Regions from separate parts of the Streptomyces sp. NPDC051563 genome, predicted to be linked through region 2. Evidence: riboswitches for the same ligand, from Rfam matches in the RefSeq annotation. Region 2 holds a riboswitch; the other holds the start of a gene.

What was found. A riboswitch is a leader RNA that binds a small molecule or an ion and turns the genes downstream of it on or off. The one in region 2 is predicted to bind glycine.
Region 1: it holds a riboswitch for glycine, as region 2 does, so the genes downstream of both, gcvT (glycine cleavage system aminomethyltransferase GcvT) here and gcvP (aminomethyl-transferring glycine dehydrogenase) in region 2, are expected to answer to the same signal.

What each region holds. Positions count from the first base shown of each region.
Region 1 covers NZ_JBITDL010000003.1:342,242-347,190, forward strand. Annotated here, with positions in the region: gene ACIA8F_RS05770 (APC family permease) at 1-30, opposite strand, end outside; gene glyA (serine hydroxymethyltransferase) at 197-1,453, opposite strand; gene gcvH (glycine cleavage system protein GcvH) at 1,468-1,848, opposite strand; gene gcvT (glycine cleavage system aminomethyltransferase GcvT) at 1,956-3,071, opposite strand; glycine riboswitch at 3,256-3,359, opposite strand; gene ACIA8F_RS05790 (AAA family ATPase) at 3,540-4,226, shown strand; gene ACIA8F_RS05795 (enhanced serine sensitivity protein SseB C-terminal domain-containing protein) at 4,352-4,949, shown strand, end outside.
Region 2 covers NZ_JBITDL010000024.1:111,160-116,108, reverse strand. Annotated here, with positions in the region: gene ACIA8F_RS27135 (DNA polymerase IV) at 1-580, shown strand, start outside; gene ACIA8F_RS27130 (PRC-barrel domain-containing protein) at 831-1,196, opposite strand; glycine riboswitch at 1,316-1,414, shown strand; gene gcvP (aminomethyl-transferring glycine dehydrogenase) at 1,613-4,498, shown strand; gene ACIA8F_RS27120 (DUF5999 family protein) at 4,589-4,795, opposite strand.

The DNA.
Region 1 (4,949 bases), on a different contig from region 2:
TCCCTTCTTGTTGGCTGCGCTCATGTCCATGGGGTGTGCTGTCCGTCCTGCCAGGGGTGCGGTCGATCCTTTATGTGGAGCCTATTTGCCATTTATTGGAGTAATCAGCGGCAATAGGTCGCATCCGCCTGGGGCTTTGGTCATGAAAGGGGCCCGGCCCTGTGCACAACAAGGCCGGGCCCTCTCAGGCCGGCGCCTAGAGCGTCGGGTACAGCGGGAACTTCGCGGCGAGCGCGGAGACGCGCGCCTTCAGGTCCTCGGCGTCGTAGGCGGGCTTCAGCGCCTGCGCGATGATCTCGGCGACCTCGGTGAAGGCCTCGGCGTCGAAACCGCGGGTGGCCAGCGCCGGCGTGCCGATCCGCAGACCCGAGGTGACCATCGGCGGCCGCGGGTCGTTCGGGACGGCGTTGCGGTTGACCGTGATGCCGACCTCGTGGAGGCGGTCCTCGGCCTGCTGACCGTCCAGCTCGGAGTTGCGCAGGTCGACCAGGACCAGGTGCACGTCGGTGCCGCCGGTGAGGACGTCCACGCCCACGGCCTTGACGTCGTCCTGGACCAGGCGGGCGGCGAGGATCTTCGCGCCCTCCAGGGTCCGCTCCTGGCGCTCCTTGAACTCGGGCGAGGCCGCCACGAGGAAGGAGACGGCCTTGGCCGCGATCACGTGCTCCAGCGGGCCGCCCTGCTGACCGGGGAAGACCGCGGAGTTGATCTTCTTGGCCAGCTCCTGCGTCGACAGGATGACACCGCCGCGCGGACCGCCGAGGGTCTTGTGCGTGGTGGTGGTCACGACGTGGGCGTGCGGCACCGGGTTCGGGTGCAGACCCGCGGCGACCAGGCCGGCGAAGTGCGCCATGTCGACCATCAGGTACGCGCCGACCTCGTCCGCGATGCGGCGGAAGGCGGCGAAGTCCAGCTGGCGCGGGTAGGCGGACCAGCCGGCGACGATCAGCTGCGGCTTGGACTCCTTGGCGAGGCGCTCGACCTCGGCCATGTCGACCTCGCCGGTCTCGTCGACGTGGTACGGGACCACGTTGTAGAGCTTGCCGGAGAAGTTGATCTTCATGCCGTGGGTCAGGTGACCGCCGTGGGCCAGGTTCAGGCCCATGATCGTGTCGCCCGGCTTGATCAGCGCGAACATCGCGGCCGCGTTGGCCTGCGCACCCGAGTGGGGCTGCACGTTCGCGGCCTCGGCGCCGAAGAGCGCCTTGATGCGGTCGATCGCGATCTGCTCGACCACGTCGACGTGCTCACAGCCGCCGTAGTAGCGGCGGCCGGGGTAGCCCTCGGCGTACTTGTTGGTCAGGACCGAGCCCTGGGCCTCCATGACGGCGACCGGAGCGAAGTTCTCCGACGCGATCATTTCCAGGGTGGACTGCTGGCGCACGAGTTCGGCGTCGACGGCGGCGGCGACGTCCGGGTCGAGCTCGTGAAGGGGAGTGTTCAGTACAGACATCAGGGTTCCCTGGGTCAGTTGCCGGCGGTGAGCTTGGCGTACTCGTCCTCGGAGAGCAGGTCGGCCGGCTCCTCCGTGACGCGCACCTTGAAGAGCCAGCCGCCCTCGAACGGAGCCGAGTTCACGAGCGCCGGGTCGTCGACGACGTCCTGGTTGAACTCGGTGATCTCGCCGGTGACGGGGGAGTACAGGTCGCTGACCGACTTGGTCGACTCCAGCTCGCCACAGGTCTCGCCCGCGGTCACCGTGTCGCCCACCTCGGGAAGCTGGGCGTAGACGACGTCACCGAGCGCGTTGGCCGCGAACTCCGTGATGCCGACCGTCGAGACGCCGTCGACGGCGCCCGACAGCCACTCGTGCTCCTTGCTGAAACGCAGCTGCTGGGGGTTGCTCATGACCTGATTCTCCTGGATGCGGGGGAGTGGATACGAACGGTGGTCGTGCGGGACGGCGCGGTGCGTGCGCCGTCCGGCGGTGCGCCGCGGTGCGGTGCGGTACGGGGCTACTTCTGCCGCTTGTAGAACGGCAGGGCCACGACCTCGTACGCCTCATGCGTACCGCGAATGTCCACGCCGACACCGGAGGCGCCGGGCGCGGCGTGCGCCGCGTCGACATAGGCCATCGCGATCGGCTTGCCCAGCGTCGGGGACGGGGCCCCGGAGGTGACCTCGCCGATGACCTGGCCGTCGAAGGTCACGGGGAAACCGGCGCGCGGAACACGGCGGCCCTCGGCGATCAGGCCGACCAGCTTGCGCGGCGCCTTGGAGGCGGCGCGCTCGGCGGCGGCCTCCAGGGCGGCGCGGCCGACGAAGTCGCCCTCCTTCTCGAACTTCACGACCCGGCCCAGACCCGCGTCGAACGGGGTCAGGGAGGTGGTCAGCTCGTGCCCGTACAGCGGCATGCCCGCTTCCAGGCGCAGGGTGTCGCGGCAGGACAGGCCGGCCGGGACCAGGCCGACGCCCTCTCCCGCCTTGGTCAGCGCCTGCCACAGCTCCACGGCGTGCTCGGGGGCGACGAACAGCTCGAAGCCGTCCTCGCCGGTGTAGCCGGTACGGGCGATCAGCGCGGGCACCCCGGCGACCGTGCCGGGCAGGCCGGCGTAGTACTTCAGCCCGTCCAGGTCGGCGTCGGTGAGGGAGGCGAGGATGCCGGGGGACTCCGGCCCCTGCACCGCGAGCAGCGCGTACGCGTCGCGGTCGTCGCGGACCTCGGCGTCGAAGCCGGCGGCGCGCTCGGTGATCGCGTCCAGGACGACCTGGGCGTTGGAGGCGTTCGCGACGACCATGAACTCGGTCTCGCCCAGGCGGTAGACGATCAGGTCGTCGAGGATCCCGCCGTCTTCCCGGCAGATGTGCGTGTAGCGGGCGCGGCCGACGCCGACGGTGGAGATGTTGCCGACCAGCGCGTAGTCCAGGACCTTGACGGCCTCGGGGCCGGTCAGGGTGATCTCGCCCATGTGGGAGAGGTCGAACAGACCGGCCCTGGTGCGGACGGCGTTGTGCTCGTCGCGCTCGCTGGCGTACCGCAGGGGCATGTCCCAGCCCGCGAAATCGGTCATGGTCGCACCGAGGGAACGGTGCAGCGCATCGAGGGCGGTCAGGCGGGGGGCAGTGCTCATGGGTGTGGCTCCCGGGTCCCAGGGCATGACATGACGAGGAGGAGTTCCTCCCCATCTGTCATCGGAACCTGAGAGGTTCGCCGAGAGTTCCCCGCTTCCAGGGGAAGGCCTTCGACTTGCACCTTGGGTGGAACCGTCACCGGTGCCCTCACGGGCGGTGGTGCGGCTCGCTTTTCAGATCTGCCTCATCCACGCGGTACGGGGCCTGAGAGATTCAAGGGAGGTACTTGCTCCTTCGGCGCCCGGGCACCGCCTTGCGGCGTGCCGGGACTCTCCCGCGCGGATTCAAGCGGCCGGTATGCAGTTAGGTGTCCAGATGGCGCACATCATTGCACGGCGTGCGGCCGAATGGGGGAGGGGGTCCGCAAGCGGATCGGGCCCGGAACGGAACCGGCACTGCCGGATTACCGTCTCTTTACACTCAGGGGGACCGGGTCCAGGCGGCCCGTCGCGGGGGAGGCGAACACTGTGCGGAGATTCGGACCACTGGCGGCGACCGGCACCGGCACCGTCGAGGGCGTGGTGGGCGGGGTGCCGTCGCAGCGCGGCGTCGTACGGGATCCGGCGGCGGCCGGAGCGGCGGGGGAGCCCGGAGCCGTGCGCGACCTGCGCGGGGCCGAGGGCCCGTGCAGGCTGCGCTTCGCCGCGGGGGACGTCGTGGTGGTCTCCGGACTGCCCGGCGGCGGCAAGAGCACCCTGATCAAGCGGGCCGCGGAGGGCGGCGGCATCGACTCCCAGGACGTCCGCGAGCGGTGGGAGCGCCGGATGCCGGCCGCGCTGCCCTACGCGGTGTACCGGCCCGCGGTCCGGATCGCCCACTACTGGGGGCTGTGGCGGGTGCTCCGCTCCGGGGCCCCGGCCGTCGTCCACGACTGCGGTACGCAGAGCTGGGTACGGGGCCTGCTGGCCTCGGCGGCCCGCCGGCGCGGCCGCGCACTGCACCTGGTCCTGCTGGACACCACGCCCGAGGAGGCCAGGGCCGGGCAGGCGGCACGGGGCCGCGGGGTGTCGGCGTACGCCTTCGCCCGGCACCGCGGCGCGGTGGCCCGGCTGCTGCGCGAGGCCGAGGCGGGCCGCCCGCCGGCCGGCTGCGCGTCGGTGACCCTGCTGGACCGGCCGGCGGCGTCCCGGCTGACGTCGATCGGCTTCCGCTAGCGACGAGCGGCGGCGGTAGTGGCGGCGGTAGTGGCGGCGGGGCGGCGGCCCCCGGCCCCGCTGTCGCAGGCGCCCGTTAATCTCGGGTCGACATCAAGGGCAAGGGCAAGCGAGCGGAGACGTACATGTGGCCGGGTAACGAGCTGGAGCAGGTGCTCGGGGCGGCGCTCGGACAGGCGGACGCCGGCGGGCGGATCCTGGAGGTCCTCGGGCGCAGCCCGCTGTGGATCCCGCTGCCCGGCGGGGTGAACAGCCTGAGCCTGCCCACCATGGAGATCGACGGCGCCGCGTACGTGCCCGTCTACAGCTCCGAGGAGCAGTTCCGCGCCTGCGCCGGACCCGCCATGGACTTCGCCGTCGCCCCCGCCGTGGACTTCGCCCGGGGCCTGCCCCCGCAGCTCGGCCTCGCGGTCAACCCCGAGGGGTCCGTCGGCGTGCCGCTGCCCCCGCAGGCCGTCGCGGAGCTCTGCCGCACCGGCCGCAGCCCGCTCGACGGCCCCGCCACCGGCGGCCGGGTCCGGCTCTACGAGCCCGACTGGCAGGAGGACCCGGTCGAGTTCCTGGCCGCCGCCGCGGAGGAGTTCCGGGCCGCCGGGGTCGTCGCGTCCGCGCACCGCTGCCTCGCCAGCGTCGAGGGCGGCTCGCCGGAGCTCTACATCGGGGTCCACCTGGTGGGATGGGAGCCCGAGATGCGAAACGCCCCGATGGACGCGCTGGGCCGCG
Region 2 (4,949 bases):
GGTGCGGGAGGCGGCGGCGCGGCTGCTGGAGGCCGTGGACACCACGGGTGGGGTGCGGCTGCTGGGGGTGGGCGTGACGGGGCTGGCGGACTATACGCAGGAGGATCTTTTCGCTTTTGCCGATGCGATGGCTGCGGGGGCGGGGGCGGGGGACGGGGACGGGGCGGGGGTTGGGGCGGAGGCTGGTTCGGACGGGGGCGCGGTTGAGGGCGTCGAGGCCGTCGGGAGGCAGGAGAGTGCCGGGCGAGGCGGTGAGGCCGCGGGACGGGGGGACGGTGCCGGGGCGGAGCAGGATGAGAGCTCCGGGCAGGGGCCAGCCCCCGACCGGCCGGGGGCTGGGCCGGGGGCCGGCGGCCTCGAAGCCGTGGGTGAGCGGGTGTGGGCGGCCGGGCGCGATGTGCGGCATGCGGAGTACGGGCCGGGGTGGGTGCAGGGCAGCGGGGTCGGGCGGGTGACCGTGCGGTTCGAGCAGCCTGGGTCCGGGCCGGGGCGGGTGCGCACGTTCTTGGTGGACGACCCCGAGTTGGAGCCGTCCGATCCGATGCCGCTGGTCGGGGAGCAGTCCCTGGGGGTCGGGTAGGTCGCCCTGCGGGGCTGGGTCCCCTACCCGCCCTTCCACCGTTCCCCGGGCTCCGCCCGGACCCCGTCCGCGTGCGGCGCCGTTGCCGGGGGCCAGCCCCCGGACCCCCGCTCCTCAAACGCCGGAGGGGCTGGATTTGGCCCCCGCTTCTCAAACGCCGGAGGGGCTGGATTTGGGCCCCGCTCCTCAGACGCCGGAGGGGCTGGATTTGGGCCCTGGATGTGGGCCCCTGGATGTGGGCTGGTCCGGGCTAGGGGGCGTCGGGGGTTTTGTGGCCGAAGTCGTGCTGGAAGTCCGAGGGGAGGGTCAGGTCCAGGCCGTAGTGGTGGTAGAGCTGCAGCTCCTGTTCGGGGGAGAGGTGGCGGCCGACGCCGAAGTCGGGGGCGTCCCTGATGAGGGAGCGTTCGAAGGGCACGTGCAGGGTGTCGCCCACCATCTCGCTGGGCTCCAGCGGGACGAAGGCGTCCCGGCTGAAGAGTCCGGTGCGTACGGCGGCCCATTCCGGGACGCCCGTGGCATCGTCGAGGTAGACCTCGTCGACGGTGCCGATCTTGGTGCCATTGCGGTCGAACGCCTTGCGGCCGATCAGGCTGCGGGGATCGATGTCGGTCTGCACGGTCCGGTCCCTCCATTGGGGCGCAACTCCTCCGTAATGACTACAAAAGTGCATTTCCGGAGAGGGGGCCACTCGAGGGAGGCCCGCAGATCGTCGCTGGTAGGCTGGGTGATGGCTGTTGACCCTGTGCGGGAGAGTCCTCCGAATGAGTGAGACGGAGGCGCCGAAGGAGCAAATCCTCCCCGGAATCTCTCAGGCATACGTACCGCACGTGGTGAGGCCACTCTGGAAAGCAGGGGCGGGTACCGGGCGCGCAGTGCCGGTCCCTCTCCTCACCGACGGTGAAAGCCGGTCTTCGCGGGCGATCCCCGTGCAGCCCGGTGAAGCTCTCAGGTTGTGATGACAGAGGGGGAGGCCGTCCGGGTGCCCGCGCCGTGGTGCCCCTCGCAGGTCGTACGACCAGGAGGCCTCCGTACATGACCGCCAACCGCATTCCGCTCTCCCAGCTGGAGCGAGGCATCCCCTTCGAGCAGCGCCACATCGGCCCGGATGCCGAGGCGCAGGCGAAGATGCTCGCCCATGTGGGCTACGGCTCGCTGGACGAGCTCACCGCTGCCGCGGTGCCGGATGTGATCAAGACGACCGACGCGCTGAACCTGCCCGAGGCGCGGACCGAGGCCGAGGTGCTCGCCGAGCTGCGTGAGCTCGCCGACCGCAACCAGGTCCTCTCCTCCATGATCGGCCTGGGTTACTACGGCACCTTCACGCCGCCGGTGATCCTGCGCAACGTCATGGAGAACCCGGCCTGGTACACGGCGTACACGCCGTACCAGCCGGAGATCTCCCAGGGACGCCTCGAGGCCCTGCTGAACTTCCAGACCGTCGTCGCCGAGCTGACCGGCCTGCCGACCTCCGGTGCCTCCCTGCTCGACGAGGGCACCGCGGCCGCCGAGGCCATGACCCTGGCCCGCCGCGTGGGCAAGGCGAAGGGCAACGTCTTCCTCGTCGACGCCGACGCGCTGCCGCAGACCATCGCGGTGATCCAGACCCGTGCCGAGCCGATCGGCATCGAGGTCGTCGTCGCGGACCTGACGGACGGGATTCCGGCAGAGATCGCCGAGCGCGGCGTCTACGGCGTGCTGCTCCAGTACCCGGGTGCCTCCGGCGCCGTGCGGGAGATCAAGCCGGTCATCGACCAGGCCCACGAGCTCGGTGCGATCGTCGCCGTCTCCGCCGACCTGCTCGCCCTGACCCTGCTCACCTCCCCGGGCGAGCTGGGCGCGGACATCGCCGTCGGCACCACCCAGCGTTTCGGCGTCCCGATGGGCTTCGGCGGACCGCACGCCGGGTACATGGCCGTCCAGGCCAAGCACGCCCGCTCGCTGCCCGGCCGCCTGGTCGGCGTCTCCGTGGACGCGGACGGCAACAAGGCCTACCGCCTGGCCCTGCAGACCCGCGAGCAGCACATCCGCCGCGAGAAGGCCACCTCCAACATCTGCACCGCGCAGGTGCTCCTCGCCGTCATGGCCGGCATGTACGCCGTCTACCACGGCCCGGACGGGCTGCGGACGATCGCCCGCCGCACCCACCGCTACGCCAGCCTGCTGGCCGCGGGCCTGACGGCCGGCGGGGCCGAGGTCGTGCACGGCTCGTACTTCGACACCCTCACCGTCCGGGTTCCCGGCCGGGCCGCCGAGGTCGTGGCCGCGGCCCGCGAGGGTGGCGTCAACCTCTTCCAGGCCGATGCGGACCTCGTCTCCATCGCCTGTGACGAGACCACCCTGCGCGCCGACATCGAGGCCGTCTGGGCCGCCTTCGGCGTCACGGCGGACATCGAGGCGCTGGACGAGAGCACCGCCGAGGCGCTGCCCGAGGGCCTGCTGCGCTCGGACGAGTACCTGACCCACCCGGTCTTCCACCAGCACCGGTCCGAGACGGCGATGCTGCGCTACCTGCGCAAGCTCTCCGACAAGGACTACGCGCTGGACCGCGGCATGATCCCGCTGGGCTCCTGCACCATGAAGCTCAACGCGACCACCGAGATGGAGCCGGTCACCTGGCCGGAATTCGGCCAGGTGCACCCGTTCGCCCCGGTCGAGCAGGCCGAGGGGTACCTCACGCTCATCACTGAGCTGGAGGAACGTCTCTGCGAGGTCACCGGCTACGACAAGGTCTCCATTCAGCCGAACGCCGGTTCCCAGGGCGAGCTCGCCGGCCTGCTGGCCGTCCGCGCGTACCACCGGGCGAACGGCAACGAGCAGCGCACCGTCTGCCTCATCCCCTCCTCCGCGCACGGCACCAATGCCGCGAGCGCCGTGATGGCCGGCATGAAGGTGGTCGTCGTCAAGACCGCCGACGACGGCGAGGTGGACGCGGACGACCTGCGCGCCAAGATCGAGCAGTACCGCGACGAGCTCGCCGTGCTGATGATCACGTACCCCTCCACCCACGGTGTGTTCGAGGAGCACGTCGCCGACATCTGCGCCCAGGTGCACGACGCCGGCGGCCAGGTCTACGTGGACGGCGCCAACCTCAACGCCCTGGTGGGCCTGGCCAAGCCGGGTCACTTCGGCGGCGACGTCTCGCACCTGAACCTGCACAAGACCTTCTGCATCCCGCACGGCGGCGGCGGTCCGGGCGTCGGTCCGGTCGGTGTCCGGGCCCACCTTGCCCCGTACCTGCCCAACCACCCGCTCCAGCCGACCGCCGGTCCGGAGACGGGCGTCGGCCCGATCTCGGCCGCTCCGTGGGGCTCGGCGGGCATCCTGCCGATCTCCTGGTCGTACGTGCGTCTGATGGGCGGCGAGGGCCTCAAGCGCGCCACCCAGGTGGCGGTGCTCGGCGCCAACTACATCGCCAAGCGCCTGGAGCCGCACTACCCGGTGCTCTACACCGGCCCGGGCAACCTGGTCGCGCACGAGTGCATCATCGACATGCGCCCCCTGTCGAAGGCGACGGGCGTGAGCATCGACGACATCGCCAAGCGCCTGATCGACTACGGGTTCCACGCGCCGACCATGTCCTTCCCGGTCGCCGGCACGCTCATGATCGAGCCGACGGAGTCCGAGGACCTCGCCGAGATCGACCGCTTCTGCGACGCGATGATCGCGATCCGCGCCGAGATCGAGCGGGTCGCGGGCGGTGAGTGGCCGGTGGACGACAACCCGCTGGCCAACTCGCCGCACACGGCGGCGGCGCTGGGCGGCGAGTGGAACCACCCGTACACCCGCGACGAGGCCGTCTTCCCGGGCGGGGTGTCGGCCGCGGAGAAGTACTGGCCGCCGGTGCGCCGCATCGACGGTGCCTTCGGGGACCGGAACCTGGTGTGTTCCTGCCCGCCGCTGGACGAGTACGACAACTGAACGAGTACGACAACTGATCGACATGTGACATGACGAAGGGGCCGGTCCGGGAGTTCTCTCCTGGACCGGCCCCTTTCGTTTGCGCCGCGGCTAGGCTGCCTTCATCACCTGCGTCGCGGCGAGCGGGCGGCGCGGGGCGATGATCTGGCCGTCCGGCAGCAGCTCACCGGTGTCCTCGAAGAGCAGGACGCCGTTGCACAGCAGGCTCCATCCCTGTTCCGGGTGAACGGCCACAGGGTGCGCGGCCTCCCGGTCGGCGGAGTCGGCGGACGGGCATGCTGGCTTGTGCTGGCACATGGATGCGTTCTTTCGCTGCGGTGTGGTCTGTGTGCTGCGGCTCGATGCGTTGGTCATGGCCGCCCCCCGTATCAACGACTTGGCTCGGTCAGAGTCCCCAGTGTTCCCCCACGGCACGGTGTCCGGAGGGATTTCGCGGCAGCTGTCCTCATAG